2 regions of the Bradyrhizobium xenonodulans genome follow, and region 1 is predicted to be linked to the other one. Evidence: riboswitches for the same ligand, from Rfam matches in the RefSeq annotation. Region 1 holds a riboswitch; the other holds the start of a gene.
The links. A riboswitch is a leader RNA that binds a small molecule or an ion and turns the genes downstream of it on or off. The one in region 1 is predicted to bind S-adenosylmethionine.
Positions count from the first base shown of each region.

Region 2: it holds a riboswitch for S-adenosylmethionine, as region 1 does, so the genes downstream of both, I3J27_RS37495 (O-succinylhomoserine sulfhydrylase) here and metX (homoserine O-acetyltransferase MetX) in region 1, are expected to answer to the same signal.

Region 1 covers NZ_CP089391.1:1,001,166-1,006,298, forward strand. The annotation lists gene I3J27_RS04735 (prephenate/arogenate dehydrogenase family protein) at 1-231, opposite strand, end outside; gene hisC (histidinol-phosphate transaminase) at 228-1,322, opposite strand; gene I3J27_RS04745 (chorismate mutase) at 1,357-2,205, opposite strand; SAM riboswitch at 2,428-2,507, shown strand; gene metX (homoserine O-acetyltransferase MetX) at 2,593-3,795, shown strand; gene metW (methionine biosynthesis protein MetW) at 3,798-4,460, shown strand; gene I3J27_RS04760 (alpha/beta fold hydrolase) at 4,627-5,133, opposite strand, start outside.
Region 2 covers NZ_CP089391.1:7,928,255-7,933,387, reverse strand. The annotation lists gene I3J27_RS37510 (OpgC domain-containing protein) at 1-435, shown strand, start outside; gene I3J27_RS37505 (SGNH/GDSL hydrolase family protein) at 435-1,214, shown strand; gene I3J27_RS37500 (SGNH/GDSL hydrolase family protein) at 1,227-2,222, shown strand; gene I3J27_RS37495 (O-succinylhomoserine sulfhydrylase) at 2,344-3,540, opposite strand; SAM riboswitch at 3,608-3,687, opposite strand; gene I3J27_RS37490 (2'-deoxycytidine 5'-triphosphate deaminase) at 3,768-4,904, shown strand; gene I3J27_RS37485 (IS30 family transposase) at 4,962-5,133, opposite strand, start outside.

The sequences.
Region 1 (5,133 bases):
GACGGGAATGCAGAGGATGACGAGATCGGCATCCTTCACCGCTTCCGCATTGGTCGCCGCGACCTCGTCGACGATGCCGAGCTCCATCACCCGCGCGCGCGTCTTCTCCGAGCGCGCGGTGGTGACGATCTCGGAGGCCAAGCCCTGGAGCTTCGCAGCGCGCGCGATCGAGCCGCCGATCAGGCCGAAGCCGATCAGCGCGACGCGCTGGAAGTGCGGATTGACGCTCATTTGCCGGCCATGAAGTCGCGCAAGGCATCGACGACGAGGCGGTTGGCCTCCTCGGTGCCGATGGTCATGCGCAGCGAATGCGGCAGGCCGTAATTCTTCAGCGCACGCAGCACCAGTCCCCGCTTGGTCAGGTAGGCGTCAGCCTCGTCCGAGGTCTTGCCCTTTTCAGGGAAGTGGATCAGCACGAAATTGGCGACGCTCGGCGTCACCTTCAGCCCGAGCTTGCCGATCTCCTCGGTGAGCCAGTTGCGCCAGGTCTCGGTGAACTGCTTCGACATCGCCTGGTGCGCGGTGTCCTCGATCGCGGCGACCGCGGCGTACATCGCCGGCGTCGACACGTTGAAGGGGCCGCGGATGCGGTTGACCGCGTCGATGACGTGCTCGGGGCCGAACATCCAGCCGATGCGCAGCGCGGCGAGGCCGTGGATCTTGGAGAAGGTGTGCGTCACCACCGTGTTCTCGGTGGTGGCGACGAGCTCGATTCCCATTTCATAGTCATTACGAGAGACGTAGTCGGAATAGGCGGCGTCCAGCACCAGCAGCACGTGCGAGGGCAGGCCGGCGCGCAGGCGCTTGACCTCGTCGAACGGCACATAGGTGCCGGTCGGATTGTTGGGGTTGGCGAGCCAGACCAGCTTCGTCTTCGGCGTCACCGCCTTGAGGATGGCGTCGACATCGCAGGTGAAGTCTTTCTCCGCGGCGACCACGTTCTTGGCGCCGACCGCCATGGTCGCGATCGGGTAGACCAGGAAGCCGTGGGTGGTCGAGATCGCCTCGTCGCCGTGGCTGAGATAGGTGTGGGCGAGCAGATTGAGGATCTCGTCCGAGCCGGCGCCGCAGATGATGCGGTTGGGGTCGAGACCGAATGAGCGGCCGATCGCTTCGCGCAGCACGCGCGAGGTTCCTTCCGGATAGTCTTCCAGATGCGCCGCCACGTTCTTGAAGGCCTCGATCGCCTTCGGCGAGGGCCCGAACGGCGTCTCATTGGCCGAGAGCTTGAACACTTTGCGGCCCGGCTCCGCCACCGGGCTCTTGCCGGGCGTGTAGGGCGCAATATCGAGAATGCCGGGATTCGGCACGGGGCGGGACATCTTCAACTCCGAAATGGCGGGGTGGGCTCGCGACTTACGATTTCGCCCCGGTCGGGGGCACCGTATAGCGCGTTGCGTGGCTGCCGACGAGGGCCGTGGAGCGCACCGAGGCCCCCGCTTCGATCAGGGCAGCCTTGATTTTGTCGATGCTGGTCGCGCTCGTGACCGAGACCAGCAGGGCCGCGCCGTCGAAGGCGGTATCGGGCACCGCCACGATCTCGGCGAGCGGCGACAAAGCGCGTGCGACCTCGGCGTTCCACCCGGACACGCGCACGCTGAAGGTCTCGACTTCCGTCACCAGGGCGCTGTCGGGGACGCGCGAGATCGCGAACACCGGCAATGCGGCCGGATGGTCGGCGCGCTCGACGAAGGGCATCAGCGCGATGATCTTCGGGGCCCCGTCCGCTTCCAGCTCCAGCCACCATGGCGTGCGGCTGGAGGTCGCCGAGACCAGCGCCAGGTCGCCCTTGGATTTCGCCACCGCCTCGACCGCCGCCTGTGCGCTGAAATGCGCGACGTAAGGCACGGTGAAGCCGAAATGGAAGCGCGCGGAATCGCGCATCGCCGGCTCGCTCACGGAGATGTCGGCATGCACGGAGAACGGCGCCTGGACGTAGGTGAAGGTCGAGATGATGACGCGCCAGATGCTCTCGACCGTGTCGAGGGGCAGGATGCCGCTATGACGCTGCACGAGGTCGCGCATCATGGCGGCCTCGCGCGCCGGACGGAACGCCGAGCCGACCTCCTGGGTCTGCTTGACCTGGATCAGGCGGTCGATGATGTCGCCGCGCTGCATCAGCAGGCGATGCATGCCCTCGTCGATCGCGTCGATCTCCTTGCGCAATTCCTGGAGCGATGGTGGCGCGGGCGGACGTTGGGACATATCTGACTTGGACTTTTGAGAGCTTGGACTGTCGAGAGGCGTTCCAATATGGACCGGCCAAGCAAGTTGATAAGCTCGGATCCGTCGCGGTGGATGTCCTGATTAGGCAGTCGGAGCGGCGAAAGCAAAGAGAAATCACGGCCTTTTCAGCGGGGCGTGACGGAGAGGAATTTGGTTAATCCGGACCGCGACTTGACGAAAACCGGCCAAGACAGTAGGTTTTGCCTGTTCCGTGGTCATTTGAGCCGGCCGGCTTGCAGCCACGTTAAAAAACTCGCTAAACAGGCCGGGGACGTTTCCGATCCCGGCCGAACCTATCGTTCAGGCCGGGTTTTTCATGGCCTGATTCCAGCGGCGGCCTGACGGCCGTCGCAAACGAGGTCGATGATGGTTGGCGTCAAGTCTGTGCCGAGTCCCGCGATCAGCGCTGACGACCGGTCGCACGAGGTGGATCATCCGAGTTCGCAGGTCGCGCAGTTCGGCGCCGAGCAGCCGCTGCGGCTCGATTGCGGCGTCGACCTCTCCCCGTTCCAGATCGCCTACCAGACCTATGGCGAGCTCAACGCGGATCGCTCCAACGCGGTGCTGATCTGCCATGCGCTGACCGGCGACCAGCATGTCGCCAATGTGCATCCCGTCACGGGAAAGAATGGCTGGTGGGAGACGCTGGTCGGTCCCGGCCGGCCGCTCGACCCCAGCCGCTACTTCATCATCTGCGCCAACGTGATCGGCGGCTGCATGGGCTCGACCGGGCCGGCCTCGATCAATCCCGCGACCGGCAAGGTGTGGGGACTGGATTTTCCCGTCATCACCATTCCCGACATGGTGCGTGCGCAGGCGATGCTGATCGATCGGCTCGGCATCGACACGCTGTTTGCCGTCGTTGGCGGCTCGATGGGCGGCATGCAGGTGCTGCAATGGACCGCGGCCTACCCCAAGCGCGTCTACTCTGCACTCGCGATCGCCTGTTCGACGCGGCACTCGGCGCAGAACATCGCCTTCCACGAGCTCGGCCGCCAGGCCGTGATGGCCGATCCCGACTGGCACAATGGCGGCTACGCCGATCACGGCATCCATCCGCATCGCGGCCTCGCGGTGGCGCGGATGGCCGCGCACATCACCTATCTCTCCGACGCGGCGCTGCATCGAAAGTTCGGCCGCCGCATGCAGGACCGCGAGCTGCCGACCTTCTCGTTCGACGCCGACTTCCAGGTCGAGAGCTATCTGCGCTACCAGGGCTCGTCCTTCGTCGAGCGGTTCGACGCCAACTCCTATCTCTATCTGACCCGTGCGATGGACTATTTCGACATCGCCGGCGACCATGGCGGCGTGCTGGCGAAAGCCTTCGCCGGGATCGAGACGCGTTTCTGCGTCGTCTCCTTCACCAGCGACTGGCTGTTCCCGACCTCGGAATCGCGCGCGCTGGTGCATGCGCTGAACGCGTCGAGCGCGCGGGTGTCGTTCGCCGAGATCGAGACCGATCGCGGCCATGACGCCTTCCTGCTCGACGTGCCCGAATTCTTCGACATCTCCCGCGCCTTCCTGCAATCGGCCGGCAAGGCGCGCGGGCTTACCACCAAGGACGGCTAGCGATGTCTGTACAGGAAGTGCTGCCGCTGGGCGGCCTCACCGCGGAGCAGTCCGGTCATTTCCGCGCCGACCATCTGCTGGTCGCAGAGATGGTCAAGCCCGGCTCGAAGGTGCTCGACGTCGGCTGCGGCGAGGGCGATCTGCTCCAGCTTCTGGAGACCCGCGGCATCGATGGTCGCGGCATCGAGCTGTCGCGCGAGGGCGTCAACCGCTGCGTCGCCAAAGGCCTCGCGGTGGTGCAGGGCGACGCCGATACCGATCTCGTGAATTATCCCGACGACGCCTTCGACTATGTGATCCTGTCGCAGACGCTGCAGGCAACGCGGCAGCCGAAGGTGGTGCTGGAGAATTTGCTGCGCATCGGCCGCCGCGCCATCGTCTCGTTCCCGAATTTCGGCTTCTGGCGGATGCGGCTCCAGCTCCTGATCGGCGGCCACATGCCGCGCACCGACAATCTGCCGGCGACCTGGTACGACACCGCCAACATCCATTTCTGCACCATCAAGGACTTCGTCGAGCTCTGCGACGCCATCGGCGTCAAGATGGAGCGCGCCGAGGCGCTCGACCTCTACGGTCGCCCGCTGCGGCTGCGACTGCCGTGGTGGGTGTGGAATATGTTCGGCGAGCAAGGGGTGTTTCTGCTGAGCCGGGGCGGAAGGAAGTAGCAGTTACTCGTGATTGCGAGCGCGGCGACGCGCTCTGCTGTCATCGCCCGGCTTTGACCGGGCGATCCAGTATTCCAGAGGCGGCGTCGTGATACGGAGAAGCCGCGGCGTACTGGATTCCCCGCCTTCGCGGGGAATGACAGGGAGTGTGTGGCGAGAGCTCAGACTACCCCGCCGCGAGCGACCTCGGATCGCGCACCGGCCATCGCCCCGCTTCCACCAGCGTCACGAACCGCTCTACGCTCTCGTTGAACAGCGCAGGCTCTTCGAGATTGAGCACGTGGCCTGATTTCGGAAACATCGCGAGCCCCGCGGCCGGCAGGTGCTTCTTCAGGAACAGGCTCGGCCCCACGCACGGATCGTCCTCGTCGCCGCAGATGATCAGCGCCGGCGTTGCGGCGGCCTTGATCGCATCCGTCATGGTGTAGATCGAGGGCCGGCCGGCCTGGAAGCCGCGCATCGTGTTCGCTGAGCCCTTCGCGTCGTGCCGCGCCAACGCTGCATAGAAATCGGCGTGGCCGCGCGGGTCCTTCACCAGGAAGGGAATCCGGCTCGGCGCCTCGCGCGTGACCTTTGCGACGTCAGCGGAGCCCAGCGTCTCGAACTGCTCGGCATTGGCGCGGCATTGCTTGCGCCAGTTGTCGAGATTTTCGATCTCCGAGCCGGAGCCGAC
Region 2 (5,133 bases), 1.3 Mb from region 1:
GTGACGCTGACCTGGTACGTGCCGCAACTCGGTCACCTCATGCCGAAGCGGATCGAGCAGTGGATGTATCCGATCGACAAGACCGATCTCGACGTGCTGCGCTTCACGCATTTCCTGGCGCTGGCCGCGCTCACCGTTCGCTTCCTACCCCGGGATTGGCCGGGCTTGAAATCGCGCTGGCTACGACCATTGATTCTGTGCGGGCAGCATTCCCTGGAGATCTTCTGCCTCGGCGTCTTCCTGGCCTTTGCCGGCCATTTCATTCTCGCCGAGGTCTCCGGCGGCGCAGCCATGCATGCGCTGATTAGTCTCTCGGGAATTCTGGTCATGTGGGGCGTGGCCTGGGTGATTTCGTGGTACAAGCGCGTGGCTGACAAGAGCGGTTCGAAAACCAAAAGCGCCGTCGGCAGCGCCGATATGGCGGGAGGGGGCTGATGAAGGCGAAGGTTCTCCTGAGCCTGATCCTGCTATGCGGTGGCCTCGCCGCGCCACCGGCGCGCGCGGGCGATGCCGCGCCTGCTGTCTCGGCCACGCCCCCAGCCTGCGAATTGCCGTCCTATCTGCTCACCAGCGAAAGCCGGCTTCCCAAGGTCGCCGAGGCCGTCAAGGCCGGCAAACCGCTTGAAATCCTGGTCGTCGGCAGCCGCTCGACCACCATTCCCTCGTCGGAGAGCAGCTCGTATCCGGCGCGTATGGAGGCGATCCTCAGGGACAAGCTGCCGCCGTCGGAGACCTTGCACGTCTCCGTAGAAATACAGAGCAAGAGGACGGCCGAGGAGGCGGCTGCGACCTTCGTTAAGCTGATGGAAGCAAAAAAGCCTACTTTGGTCATCTGGCAGACCGGGACCGTGGATGCTATCCGAGCCATCGATCCCGACGATTTTCGCGGCGCAGTGACCGAAGGGGTTTCCGCGCTGCAAAATGCAGGGGCTGACGTCGTGTTGATGAATTTGCAGTACAGCCCTCGTACCGAAACCATGATCTCGGTGCCGCCCTATCTCGACAATATGCGGGTGGTGGCGCAGGAGCATGACGTCCCGCTGTTCGACCGTTTCGCGATCATGCGGCAGTGGAATGATCAGGGTCAGTTCGACTTGTTCAGCCCGTCCCGCGGGCCTGAGCTGGCGAAACAGGTCCATGATTGCCTTGGCCGGGCGTTGGCACAGTTCGTGATCGACGCAGCTCATCTGGGGCCGGTCCAGCAGCAAAATTGAGGTCTAGCGTTAATGAGTTCTCTCCGCCCTTTTTGCCTGACGGCATGGCTGGCCGCGCCCGCAGCGGCGGCGCTGCTGTTGCTGACGCCGGTGTCACCGTCGCGCGCGCAGCAAGCCGTGCAGGCCCAGGCCGCGCCGGCTCCGCAGCAGTCGGCTGATCCCGCTCCCGCTTCGCCCTCCCAGACCACCGTCGCCGCCACCTCCCCCGAACAGCGCGGCATCACCGCGCGCGCCATCGACAAGGTGAAGCAGGTCGCGAAATCCGCCGGCGACATCTTCAGCCGCGTGCCGTGCCCGGCGCCGAAGGACGGCTCGAAGACGATGGGGTCGCTGCCGCATGTCGCGGGCAAGCTCGTTGCCGGCAAGCCTGTGGTGATCGTCGCGTTCGGCTCGTCGTCGACCGCCGGCTATGGCGCGAGCTCGCCCGATTTCAACTACCCGAACCGTCTTGCCGCACAGCTGCGCCGGCACTATCCGACCGCCGATATCACCGTCATCAATGCCGGCGTCGGCGGCGAGGACGCGCCCGAGATGATGAAGCGCCTCCAGACGCAGGTGATCGACGTGCATCCGGATCTCGTGATCTGGCAGGTCGGCACCAACGCGGTGCTGCGCAATCTCGATCCCGGCGACACCGCGAAGATGGTCGAGAGCGGCATCAGCCGCATCCAGGCCGCCGGCGATGCCGACATCGTGCTGGTCGATCCGCAATATTCGCCGGCCGTCAACCAGCGCGCCGAGAGCGCCGGCAAGATGGTGAAGCTGCTCGGCAAGGTCGCCGAGCTCCGCCGCGTCGGCATTTTCCCGCGCTTCGAGGTGATGCGCGACTGGCACGAGAAACAGGCGATCCCGGTCGAGGGGTTCGTGATCGCCGACGGCCTGCACATGAACGATTGGGGCTATGCCTGCTTCGCCCAGCTTCTCGGCGACGACATCATCCGGTCCGTCGGCCAGATCAAGATCGGCGTCAACGTGCCCGCGGACGTGCGGGCGTACCGGCCGATGTGACTCGGTGCCGTAGGGTGGGCAAAGGCGCGCTCTTCGCGCCGTGCCCACCATCTATTGGCGGCGTGATCGTAAATGGTGGGCACGCTTCGCTTTGCCCACCCTACGATATCGAATGCGTGCCTCACGCCTTCTCCAGCGCCGCCGTCAGATCCTCGATCAGATCATCGACATGCTCGAGCCCGGCGGAGAAGCGGATAAAGCCCTCGCTGATGCCGAGCGCGGCACGGTCTTCCGGCTTGAGCCGCTGATGTGTCGTGGTGGCCGGATGCGTGACGAGGCTCTTGGCATCGCCGAGATTGTTCGAGATCTTCGCTAGCTTCAATTCGTTGAGCACGCGGAACGCCGCCTGCTTGCCGCCCTTGACCTCGAAGCCGACCAGCGTCGAGCCGCCGCGCATCTGCTTCTTCACCAGCGCTGCCTGCGGGTGATCGGCGCGGCCGGGGTAGACCAGCCGTGAGATCTTGGGATGGCTCGCCAGCACGTCGGCGATGCGCGCGGCCGTGTCGGTCTGTGCGCGCACCCGCACACCCAGCGTCTCCAGTCCCTTGAGCAAAACCCAGGCGTTGAACGGCGAGATCGACGGGCCGGTCTGGCGCATGAAATTGTGGATGTGCTCGGCGATGAAGGCTTCCGACGACAGGATGATGCCGCCGAGACAGCGGCCCTGGCCGTCGATGTGCTTGGTCGCGGAATAGACCACGACGTCGGCCCCCAGCGCGAGCGGGCTCTGCCAGATCGGCGTCGCGAACACGTTGTCGACGACGAGCCGCGCGCCGCCCTTGTGCGCGATCTCGGCGATGCCGGGAATGTCGAGCACATCTAACGTGGGGTTGGTCGGGCTCTCCAGGAAGAACGTCTTGGTGTTCGGCTTCACGGCGCGCTGCCACTGATCGAGATCGGCCCCGTCGACCAGCGTGGTCTCGATGCCGTAGCGCGGCAGCAGGTCCTGGATGACGTAGAGGCACGAGCCGAACAGGGCGCGGGAAGCAACGACATGATCGCCGGCCTTGAGCGGCGCCAGGATCGCGGTCGTCACCGCGGCCATGCCGGTCGCTGCCGAGCGGGCCGCTTCGGCGCCCTCGAGCTCGATCATGCGCCGCTCGAACATCGCAATCGTCGGATTGGAATAGCGCGAATAGATGAAGCCGGGGTCCTCGCCCTTGAACCGTGCCTCGCACTCCTCGGCGCTGTTGTAGACGTAGCCCTGGGTCAGGAACAGCGCCTCCGACGTCTCGCCATATTGCGAGCGCAGGGTGCCGGAATGGACCAGACGGGTTTCGGGACGGTATTGCGCGGTGGGCGCCGGGGACTTCGACATAGGACCTCCTGCGTGACCATCGAAATGGTCACAAAAAAACCGGCCTGGATCAAACCACGGGCCGGGATCACAGAGGTCCCCGGCCTGTTTAGCGACTTATTTAACGTGGCTGCAAGCCGGCCGGCTCAAATCACCACGGGATAAGTCATGCTCATATTCCGCAATGCCCTTTCCGTCAAGACGTCCATCGGATAGCCGTAAAACGCTAGTATTTCCCGTCTATCGGGATGCGTTTGCCCCCTGACGAGGACCCTCGGTTGAGTTTCACGGTCGCCGCCGACGCCAATGGTATCCTGCCCGACCGCATGATCGCGGCGATGGCGGAGGCGGGTCTCATCCTGCCCGCCTACGATTTCGTCGAAAGCCAGATCCAGCCGGCCAGCCTCGATCTGCGTCTCGGCGATATCGCCTATCGCGTCCGGGCCAGCTTCCTGCCGGGTCCCGGCGCGACCGTCGCCGAGCGCATCGACGAGTTGAAGCTGCATGAGTTCAGCCTCGCCGACGGCGCGGTGCTGGAGACCAACTGCGTCTACATCGTGCCGCTGCTCGAAAGTCTCGCGCTGCCGCCGGAGATCGTCGCGGCTGCGAACCCCAAGAGCTCGACCGGCCGGCTCGACGTCTTCACCCGCGTGATCGCCGACGGCACCCGCCGCTTCGACATGATCGGCGCCGGCTATCACGGCCCGCTCTACGCCGAGATCAGTCCGAAGACGTTTCCGGTGCTGGTGCGCGAGGGCTCGCGCCTGTCGCAGGTGCGCTTCCGCACCGGCGATGCCATCCTCAACGCCGACGAACTCGACGGCTTGCATGCCGCCGAGCGCCTCGTCGACATCGACGATGCCGATCTCTCCGGCGGCGTCGCGGTCTCGGTCGATCTGTCGGGCGAGAAGGCCAGCGGCTTCGTTGGTTACCGCGCCAAGCGCCATACCGGCGTCGTCGACGTCGATCGCCGCTCCGGCTATGCGGTGGAAGAGTTCTGGGAGCCGATCTCAGCCCGCCCCGACGGCAACCTGATCCTCGATCCCGGCGAGTTCTACATCCTCGCCTCCAAGGAAGCCGTGCAGGTGCCGCCCGACTACGCCGCGGAGATGGTGCCGTTCGATCCGCTGGTCGGCGAATTCCGCGTGCACTATGCCGGATTCTTCGATCCCGGCTTCGGCTATGCCGGCGCCGGCGGCCTTGGATCGCGCGCCGTGCTGGAGGTGCGTTCGCGCGAAGTGCCGTTCATCCTCGAGCACGGCCAGATCGTCGGCCGCCTCGTCTACGAGAAGATGCTGGCCCGCCCCGACGCGATGTACGGCCAGCGCATCGGCTCGAACTACCAGGCGCAGGGCCTCAAGCTGAGCAAGCATTTCCGGGTGTAGTGCTAGCCTCACTCTCCGCCGTCATGCCCCGGCTTGACCGGGGCATCCAGGGCGGATTCAACCGCTCGTCGCAACACCCTGTGTATCGTTCACTTGTAGCAATTGGTCGAGAGTTTCGGCCGGTGTTTTCCAGCCGAGGGTTTTCCTGGGCCTGGTGTTGAGTGCGAGAGCCACGGCCTCGAGATCACCAGAGTTGTGCAGGCTAAGATCGGTCCCTTTTGGAAAGTAC